One region of the Bradyrhizobium sp. 191 genome, then DNA from elsewhere that is predicted to be linked to it. Evidence: predicted binding sites of a transcription regulator. Region 1 holds the regulator's gene; the other holds the start of a gene.
What was found. The regulator HrcA, encoded in region 1, represses chaperone genes, less so after heat shock. The targets are predictions, from matches to a motif close to GTTAGCACTCNCNNNNNGNGAGTGCTAAC.
Positions count from the first base shown of each region.

Region 2: the regulator HrcA is predicted to act here: its motif matches at 3,597-3,625, upstream of IVB23_RS16530 (co-chaperone GroES).

Region 1 is NZ_CP064692.1:4,532,227-4,537,382, reverse strand. It holds gene IVB23_RS21100 (hypothetical protein) at 1-929, shown strand, start outside; gene grpE (nucleotide exchange factor GrpE) at 1,059-1,676, opposite strand; gene hrcA (heat-inducible transcriptional repressor HrcA) at 1,773-2,861, opposite strand; gene rph (ribonuclease PH) at 3,030-3,743, shown strand; gene rdgB (RdgB/HAM1 family non-canonical purine NTP pyrophosphatase) at 3,754-4,389, shown strand; gene hemW (radical SAM family heme chaperone HemW) at 4,406-5,156, shown strand, end outside.
Region 2 is NZ_CP064692.1:3,565,276-3,570,431, reverse strand. It holds gene IVB23_RS16540 (hypothetical protein) at 4-1,215, opposite strand; gene groL (chaperonin GroEL) at 1,413-3,044, opposite strand; gene IVB23_RS16530 (co-chaperone GroES) at 3,208-3,504, opposite strand; gene IVB23_RS16525 (hypothetical protein) at 3,821-4,342, shown strand; gene IVB23_RS16520 (protein phosphatase CheZ) at 4,579-5,156, opposite strand, start outside.

The sequences.
Region 1 (5,156 bases):
GCCCCCTCGCCGCGCTGGCCCTCCTCGCCGTAACAGTGTTTCCGGCCCTTGCCGCCGACGCCGTTTTCCCACCTGGCTTGCGCCTCGGCATGGTGCCGCTGATCGGCCTCAGCACCGCCAAGACCTTTCCCGGCTTCGAGAGCGAGGATGGCAGTGTCAAGGTACTGGTCACCGAGCTGCCGCCGGCGGCCTATGGCGAGGTCGTGAGCGCCTTCAATGCCAATCCCGCCGGGACCAATGGCGTCACGCAGGACAAGATCGAGACCCCCGCGGGCCTCGCCTATTTCACCACCGAAAGCGGCAAGGCCGGCGATACCCCGGTGAAGCGCTATTCGATGATCGTGCCCGGCGCCGGCTTCTCCGGCTATGTCGCGGTGCAGATCCCGGAGAATGCGACCAAGATCTACACGGATGAAGCGGTGCGGCAGATGTTTGCGAGCACAGTCACCCGCAGGCAGGTCTCGGCTGAAGAGCAGATCGCGCTGATGCCGTTCAAGATCACCGATCTCGCCAACTTCAAGGACATCCGAACGCTCGCGCCGGGCAGCAGCATCATCCTCGCCGACGGCGATGAGAGCACGGGTTACGAGTCGAAGCCGTTCATGATTCTCGGCGTGATCGGCGCCACCCCGCAGCAGGCCGACGACCGCGCCCGCTTCGCCCAGGAGGCGGCGCTCCAGATTCCCGGCGTGCGCGAGTCGCGCATCACCATGTCCGAGCCGATTCGCATCAACGGCCAGCAGGGTTTCGAGACCCGGATCGACGGCGTCAGCGGCAAGGACAAGATCCCTGTGACCGTGGTGCAGTGGATCCGCTTCTCGACTGGCGGCGCATCATTGCGCATCATCGCCAGCGCCCCACGCGACCAGTGGCTGCCCGCCTTCACCCGCTTTCGCGCCGTTCGCGACGGCATCCAGCCGAAGGGATAGCTGCATCCGCAAGCGAGATGCGCTCCCTCCCTCGCTTGCTTGCGGGAGGCTTGGAGAGCGCTGTCTCACCAGCGAAGACTCTCCCAGAGGAGAGCCTCAACCGGCCGCTTTGCGCACCATGAGGATCGATCAGTTCGGCGCGCCATTCGATTCATTGTTGTTGGCAGCGGGAGTTGCCTTCGCACCGCCCTTGGCGACACCGACCAGCGCCGGGCGCAGCACGCGCTCGCCGATGGTGTAGCCGGCCTGCATAACCTGCACCACGGTGCCTGACGGCACCGACGCATCGGGTACTTCGTACATCGCCTGGTGGAAATTCGGGTCGAACTTCTGGCCCTGCGGATCGAGCTTCTTCACGCCATGCTTCTCGAGCGCGCTGTGCAGCGAGCGCTCGGTCAACTCGACACCCTCGATCAGCGCCGTGAGGCCGGGATCGGCCGCAGCACGCGCTTCGGCCGGAACGGCATCGAGCGCACGCTGGAGATTGTCGGCGATGTCCAGCACGTCGCGGGCAAAGCCGGTGATGCCGTAGAGGCGCGCGTCGGCGACCTCCTTCGTGGTGCGCTTGCGCAGATTCTCCATCTCGGCCAGCGTCCGCAGCATGCGGTCGCGCGCCTCGGCCGCTTCCTTCTGCAACGTTTCGACCGAGCCCGGCTCGGGATCGTCGGGCATGATGTAGGGCTTTGACACCACGGGCTCGGGCGTCGGCGCGGTCGTGTCTTCGGGTTGCCGGTCTCGATCGGTCATCGGCTCTAATCTCGAACTCGTTTCCAGGGATTGTTGGCCCGGATATCGTGCCTTAGCTTGCGAAAATCAAGCGCCTGTGATCGGAGGAGGCGCCGGTCAGCCCCCCAAGAGGCGGCTGACGATGCGGGCGGCGTAGTCCACGGTCGTGATCACGCGGGCATAATTCAGCCGCGTCGGCCCGATCACGCCGAGAACGCCGACGATGTGGCCGGCGGCATCCCGATAGGGCGAGATGATGGTGGAGGACCCCGACAGCGAGAACAGCTTGTTCTCGCTGCCGATGAAGATGCGCACGCCCTCGGCGGTCTCGGCCCGGCCGAGCAGGTCGATCACGCCCCGCTTGGTCTCGAGGTCGTCGAACAACAGGCGAACGCGCTCCAGATCCTCCAGCGCATGCAGATCTTCGAGCAGATTGGCATGGCCGCGAACGATGAGCTGGCGATCCTCGTTCTCGCCGCCGGACCAGCTGGCGATGCCGGCCGAGATAACTTTCTGCGTCAGCTGATCGAGCTCGGCACGGGCCTCTCCAAGGGCCGTCTCGAGCTCGAGCCGCGCCTCGGCCAGCGTGCGGCCGCGGATCCGCGCATTGAGGAAATTCCCGGCTTCGGTGAGCGCCGAGGAGGGAACCCCGGGCGGCAGCGCCAGCACGCGGTTTTCCACCTGGCCGTCCTCGCCGACGAGGATGACCAGCGCTTTCTCGGGTTCCAGGCGGACGAATTCGATGTGCTTCAGCCGCGCATTGGATTTTGGCGTCAACACGACGGCGGCGGCCCGGGTGAGGCCGGAGAGCCGCATCAAGGCCTCGTCCAGCGCCGCCTCGACCGACTGCGCCTCGCCGACCGAGGAGAGCTGGCTCTGGATCGACTGCCGCTCGGCCTCGTTGAGGTCGCCGACCTGCATCAGGGCATCGACGAAGAAGCGCAGGCCGAGTTCCGTCGGCAACCGGCCGGCGGAGGTGTGCGGGGCATAGATCAGGCCGAGCTGTTCCAGATCCGCCATGACGTTACGGACCGAGGCCGGCGACAGCGGCATGGCGATCAGGCGGGAAATGTTGCGCGAGCCGACAGGCTCGCCGGTCGCGAGGTAGCTTTCGACAATTTGACGAAAGATGTCGCGGGAACGCTCGTTGAGCTGGGCAAGGCCTGCGCGCGGCGCGATCAGATGGATCGGATCGTGATGGGCCACAGACGGTAACTCCTCTCAGATACTCGTAATTTGTCTATCCCGGGCACTTCTGACAAGCGTGGTGTTTGCGGCCGCGAAATCAGGGGGTGAAAAAGCCTTGCCGCCCATCCCCGCCGCACCTACAAGCACCGCGAGCAGCCTTTTCCCGTGAGTTTTGGAGGATTTCCCATGCGGCCAAGCCGCCGTGCGCCCGACGAATTGCGCCCCGTGACGCTGGAGCGCGGCGTGGTGAAATATGCGGAAGGTTCGTGCCTGGTGAAATTCGGCGACACCCATGTGCTGGTCACCGCCACGCTGGAGGACCGCCTGCCGCCGTGGCTGAAGGGCCAGGGCCGCGGCTGGGTCACCGCCGAATACGGCATGCTGCCGCGCGCGACCTCGGAACGGACCCGCCGCGAGGCCTCCGCCGGCAAGCAGAGCGGCCGCACCGTCGAGATCCAGCGCCTGATCGGCCGCTCGCTCCGCACCATCATCAATCTCGAAGCGCTCGGCGAGCGCCAGATCACGGTCGATTGCGACGTGCTCCAGGCCGACGGCGGCACGCGCACGGCCTCGATCACGGGCGCCTGGGTCGCACTCGCCGACTGCGTCAACTGGATGAAGGCGCGGAACATGGTCAAGGCCAACGTGCTGCGCGACAACGTCGCCGCGATCTCCTGCGGCATCTACAACGGCACGCCGGTGCTCGACCTCGACTACGCCGAGGATTCCGAAGCCGAGACCGACGCCAATTTCGTCATGACCGGCGATGGCCGCATCATCGAGGTGCAGGGCACCGCGGAACGCGAGCCGTTCACCGAAGCCGAGCTGCTGGCGCTGATGGCGCTGGCCCGCAAGGGCGTCGCGCGTCTGGTGGACTTGCAGAAACTGGCTGTGGCGTAGTCAATAAGCCATGCACCGCCGAATCACGGACAAGCTGGTCATCGCCACCCACAATCCCGGCAAGCTCGCCGAGATGCGGGAGCTGCTTGCGCCGTACGGCATCGAGGCGGTGTCGGCGGGAGAGCTCGGCCTGTCCGAGCCGGACGAGACCGGCAGCGATTTCCGCAGCAATGCCGCGATCAAGGCGATCGCGGCGGCGCAAGCAGCCAGGCTTCCCGCCTTCGCCGATGATTCCGGCATCGTGGTCGACGCGCTCGACGGCGCGCCCGGCATCTACAGCGCGCGCTGGGCCGGCCCCTCCAAGGATTTCAACGCGGCGATGGCGCAGATCGAGCGCCTGTTGCAGGAGCGCGGCGCCACCACGCCGGACAAGCGCAAGGCGCATTTCGTCTCCGCGCTGTGCGTCGCCTGGCCCGACGATCACCTCGAGCAGGTCGAGGCGCGCGTCGACGGCACGCTGGTCTGGCCGCCGCGCGGGACTGCCGGCTTCGGCTACGATCCGATGTTCCTGCCCGACGGCCACAACCGCACCTTCGGCGAGATGGAGAGCATCGAGAAGCACGGCCTGCCGCCGCTCGGGCTCGGCCTGTCGCACCGCGCCCGCGCCTTCGTGAAACTGGCGGAGATCTGCCTTGAGCCGCGCTAGAGCGTTTTCGAGCGAAGTGGACACCGGTTCGCGCCAGGACAACGCGTCAAAACAGGAATCTAAAGCCTTTGGCGTCTACGTGCACTGGCCGTTCTGCCTGTCGAAGTGTCCCTATTGCGACTTCAACAGCCACGTTCGCCACGCCGCGATCGACGAGGCGCGCTTCGCTTCCGCCTTCGCGCGAGAGATCGCAACCACCGCAGAGCGTGCGCCGGGCCGCGAGGTCACCTCGATCTTCCTCGGTGGCGGCACGCCGTCCCTGATGCAGCCCGCAACGGTCGGCGCCGTGCTCGATGCGATCGGCCAGCACTGGACCGTCGCAGGCGACGTCGAGGTCACGCTGGAGGCGAACCCGACCAGCGTCGAGGCCACGCGCTTCGCCGGCTATCGCACTGCCGGCGTCAACCGCGTCTCGCTTGGCGTGCAGGCGCTCGACGATGCCTCGCTGAAGGCGCTCGGCCGCATGCACAGCGCGCGCGAGGCGCTCGATGCAGTCGCCATCGCACGCCGCTCGTTCGACCGCTATTCGTTCGACCTGATCTACGCCCGTCCCGACCAGACGCCGGCGATGTGGGCCGACGAACTGCGCCTTGCGATCGACGAAGCGGCCGAGCATCTGTCGCTCTATCAATTGACGATCGAGGAAGGCACGCCGTTCTTCGGCCTGCACCAGGCCGGCAAATTGAAGACGCCGGATGAAGCGGTCGCGCGCGCTCTCTACGACGTCACGCAGGAGACCTGCGACAGACTGGGTCTGCCCGCCTACG
Region 2 (5,156 bases), 970 kb from region 1:
ACGTCACTTCCACTCCGATTTGTCGGCGTCCCAGCGCTGGCCCTTCAGCTCCTTGGCAAGCGCCTCGATCGAGCCGTTGTCGTCAGGCAGATCGCCTTCTTCGTCCAGGCTCGCGTCGTCGGACAGATTGAGCTTGGCACCGCTGCTCTCGTCGGCGGTCGTGGTCGCGGGGCTACCGATCCAGAGCATGAGCTTGTCGGTGGTGCCGGGCTTGTCCGGCGACACGAGCCCTGCGACCTCGATCGTGTCGGTGAGATCGAGCGCCGGAAAATCCTGGTTCGGCCGCTTGAACACCAGCTTGAGCTTGCCGGTGGCCGGGTCGAAGTTCTGCGAGACCGGCTTTGCGGCGAGCGTCCTGCTCAGCACGCTCGCCACCGCGGTCGCGAGCTTGCCCTTGTTGATCTTGTCGCCCTCGCGCCAGTCCGCGGCGGGGAAGCGGATGGTGCGGTCCATCTCGGTCATGCCCGCGGTCCAGCCTGCGGCCGTGACGCCCGGCATCGCCTTGAATTTCGCCAGCAGCGCGCCGGCGCGCTCGGGATCGACCGACATGTTGATGGTCTGCTCGCCTGCGCGCAGTGCGTCGCAGCCGACGGTGAGGCTGGTCAGCGTCACCTCGACCTCCTGGCCCTTCAGGCTCTTCAGGAAGTCGGTCGCCGCGTCGAGCTTGACCTTGACTGCGATCGCCTCCGGCGAGACGTCGGTGAAATCCTTCGGCTGCGGCGTGATGCCGTCGTCGGAGGTCTGGTTGTCCAGAAATTCCCTTTCGCTGAGATCGGAATTGTCGGGCGAGGTGACCTCGGTCACCGCCTGGCCGACCGCAATCTGGCCGCGGAACTCGAACGTGTCGCCGGACTGTTTGCGCGTCAGCTTGACGCTGATCGGCGACTTCTCACTGATGCTCTGCGTCGTTCCCGTCAGCGTCTGGCCGGCGACCTGGAGATTGACGACGAAGCGGTCCTTGCGGTCGGAGTTTTTCGCGATCGGGTAGCAGACGTCGAGCACCGCCGCGGTGACCGTCTTGCCCTGGCGCGTCTCCTTCAGGATCACGTCGGCATTGCCGTCCATCAGCCCGTCGATCGAGGTGAAATAGCGCGTCTCGATGCCGCCCGGCGCCGTCGCCTTCGGCGACAGCTTCATCTGGGCGGAGGCGAATTCGGGCGAGACGGCGAGCAGAGCCGCCAGAAGGGCAGTCGAACAAACCGGAAGCGCGCGCATCGACGAAGACCTCGGGCAACGGGCATGATCCGGAAAAGTGTGAAGCGGTTTTCCGAGAGGATCATACCCAAACAGTTAGAATCGGCGCCACCGTAGTGGTTTTTGGCTGCCGGTTGAATTGGAAAGCGAAGAGGCAGGGTCGGCAAAAAAGAAGGCCGCCCGGAGGCGGCCTTCGCAATACTGCAATGGAACGGAGCCTAGAAGCCGCCCATGCCGCCGCCGGCCGGCATCGCCGGCGCAGCTTCCTTCTTCGGCAGCTCGGCGACCATGGCTTCGGTGGTCACCAGCAGGCCCGCCACGGAGGAGGCGTCCTGGAGCGCGGTGCGCACCACCTTGGCGGGATCGATGATGCCCTTCTCGACCAGGTCGACATAGTCCTCGGTCTGGGCGTCGAAGCCGAAGGTCTCGGACTTGTTCTCCAGGATCTTGCCGACGACGATCGAGCCTTCCACGCCCGCGTTCTCGGAGATCTGGCGGATCGGGGCTTCCAGTGCCTTCAGCACGATGTTGATGCCGGCCTGGACGTCGTCATTGGCGTTGGTGAGACGGCCCACCGCCTTCTTGGCGCGGAGCAGCGCGACGCCGCCGCCGGGAACGATGCCTTCCTGCACCGCAGCGCGTGTGGCATTGAGCGCGTCCTCGACGCGGTCCTTCTTCTCCTTGACCTCGATCTCGGTGGCGCCGCCGACGCGGATCACCGCGACGCCGCCGGCGAGCTTGGCGAGGCGCTCCTGGAGCTTCTCGCGGTCGTAGTCCGAGGTGGTCTCCTCGATCTGGGCCTTGATCTGGCCGACGCGCGCCTCGATGTCGGGCTTCTTGCCGGCGCCCTTGACGATCGTGGTGTTTTCCTTGTCGATCACCACCTTGCCCGCGCGTCCCAGCATCTTCACCGTGACGTTCTCGAGCTTGATGCCGAGCTCCTCGGAGATGAGCTGGCCGCCGGTGAGGATCGCGATGTCCTCCAGCATGGCCTTGCGGCGGTCACCGAAGCCCGGCGCCTTGACGGCCGCGACCTTGAGGCCGCCACGCAGGCGGTTGACGACCAGGGTGGCCAGCGCCTCGCCCTCGACGTCCTCGGCGATGATGACGAGCGGCTTGCCCGACTGCACCACGGCTTCCAGCACCGGCAGCATGGCCTGCAGGCCCGAGAGCTTCTTCTCGTGCAGGAGGATGTAGGCATCCTCGAGCTCGGCGGTCATCTTCTCGGCGTTGGTGACGAAGTAGGGGCTGAGATAGCCGCGGTCGAACTTCATGCCTTCGACGATGTCGACCTCGGTGTCGAGCGACTTGTTCTCCTCGACGGTGATGACGCCCTCGTTGCCGACCTTCTGCATCGCCTGGGCGATCATCTTGCCGATGGCGGCGTCACCGTTGGCCGAGATGGTGCCGACCTGGGCGACCTCGGAGGAGGCGGCGACCGGCTTGGCGCGCTTCTCGATGTCCTTGACCACGGCCGCGACCGCGGTGTCGATGCCGCGCTTGAGGTCCATCGGGTTCATGCCGGCGGCAACCGCCTTGGCGCCTTCGCGCACGATGGCCTGCGCCAGCACGGTCGCGGTGGTGGTGCCATCGCCGGCGGTGTCGTTGGTCTTCGAGGCGACCTCGCGCAGCATCTGGGCGCCCATGTTCTCGAACTTGTCCTCGAGCTCGATCTCCTTGGCGACGGTGACGCCGTCCTTGGTGATGCGGGGCGCGCCGAACGACTTCTCGATGACGACGTTGCGGCCCTTCGGGCCGAGCGTCACCTTGACGGCGTTGGCGAGAATGTCGACGCCGCGCAGCATGCGGTCGCGCGCGTCTCCGGAAAACTTGACGTCTTTGGCAGCCATGTCTGCAATCCCTCGTGTTTCGTGATGTGTCTTGTTCGTGCTGTTTCCTGCTGCGCTCTCTCCGTCTTACCGGGCTTGTCCGGCCTGCACGGCCGTAGCCGCTTCGGCGGGGCAAGCCCGGGGATGACGATGGAGCATTCAGCGGCCGTTCAGGCAGATGGCCTTAGGCCAGCACGCCCATGATGTCCGACTCCTTCATGATCAGGAGCTCTTCGTTGTCGATCTTGACCTCGGTGCCCGACCACTTGCCGAACAGTACGCGGTCGCCGACCTTGAGGTCGATCGGGATCAGCTTGCCGGTCTCGTCGCGGCCGCCGGGCCCGACGGCGACGACCTCGCCCTGCGACGGCTTCTCCTTGGCGGTGTCGGGAATGATGATGCCGCCCTTGGTCTTTTCCTCGGCGTCGATACGTTTGACCACGACACGGTCATGCAGCGGACGAAATTTGGATTTAGCCATGACGTTTCCCTTTGGAGGCTCGCTTCGGAAGGAGTGGAAGTCGGTGGGGCGGCGCGTCCGTCCACCCTCTCCCTGAGAGACTGAACGGCGCGCTTAGCAATCGGGCTTTCCGAGTGCTAATAGTGCGCCCGGAAATATGGCTTGGCCGCGATCCTGTCAAGCAAAGGTGGTTAAGCGATTGTTGAGGCGGATATAGGATGGTGGCATTGGAAACTCGTTCGGGGCGCCGGCGTACAGCAGGACGTCATTGCTCCGGCAGCGGTTTTGCGCTTGGCTGCGGGAGGGGTGCGGCCGTCGTCTTGTTCGGGGGAATGCCATGATCAGTTCAGCTCACGCGCGCACGGTTGCCAATCTGGCGGCAGCCTCCTGTCTGGCGCTGTTGCTGGGCGCCTGTGGCGGCGGCATGAGCCTGCCGTCCTTCTCGTCATCCTCTCCGCCGCCCGAAGCCGAACCCGGCACAGCGCCGGAAATGCCCGCCACCATCCGCGCGGACGAGATCGTCGGCCGCTGGGGTCTCGCCTCGTTCCAGAACCCGGCCGACCGCGCCCGCACCGAGGCTGCCGCCCGGGCGCAGTGCAAGAACCCCTATGTCATCACCGCGGGCTCCTCCGGCGGCGTGATCATGCATCTGGCCGACCAGGCGACGCCGCAGGAACTGCGGCTGAAGGGCTCGCCGAGCGGCAAGAACTACATCGGACCGGCGGGGCCGACCCCCGGCGAACAGGATCGCGAGATCATCTCCTTCGACGGCCGCGTCCTGATCACCCGCTTCATCGACAAGGACGCCGCCACACGCTACGGCAACATGGTCTACGTCCGCTGCGCGCCGAGGGCGTGATGTCTCTTACCCTCTCCCCTTGTGGAAGAGGGTGGCTCGCCGCGAAGCGGCGAGACGGGTGAGGGGTATCTCTCCGCGAGTGAAAATCTCGCAGTCCAGTTTGCTGAAGCAACCCCTCATCCGGCGCGCCACCTTCTCCCACAAGGGGAGAAGGGAAGGGTGCCCCGCGGTTGGCCTTACAAAACAAAAAACGCCGGCTCGCGCCGGCGTTTTCATTTTCCGAAATCCGCGTCCGCTCAGTCGAACAGCGCGTCGATGTCGTCCTGCGAGGCATGGCCGACGTCGCCGGCGAGCTTCGGGCCGTTGAGGAGCTTCTCGTCGTCGCTGCGGCTGTCGACATGCGCGGGCACATGGGCCTTGATGGCGTCGACACCGCCCCAGATGTCCATCATCGCATTGATGTGCTGCTCGATGAACTTCATCGTGGTCATGACCTTGCTGATGCGCTGGCCGGTCAGGTCCTGGAAGTTGCAGGCCTCGAAGATCGAGATGACGCGTTCCTGGATGTCGTCGGCCAGCCGCTTCTGCTGATCGGCCGAGTCCACCTTGGACATTGCACTGGCGGCCTGGTCGATCGATTCTGCGGCTTCGAGGATCTGCTGGGTCGCCTGCTCGGTGCCGCCGACCACTGCGCCGAGCTCGCCATTGACCTTGGCCATCTCGCCGCCGTCGAAGCTCTTGCCGTGCAGCGTCGCGATCTCGCGCTTGGTGCGATCGATGGCATCGTGGATGAGGTCGAGCTCGACCTTCAGCTTCTCGCACTGCTCGATCTGTGCCCGGTAGGTATCGAGCATGGTGCGCGCTTCGGCCAGCT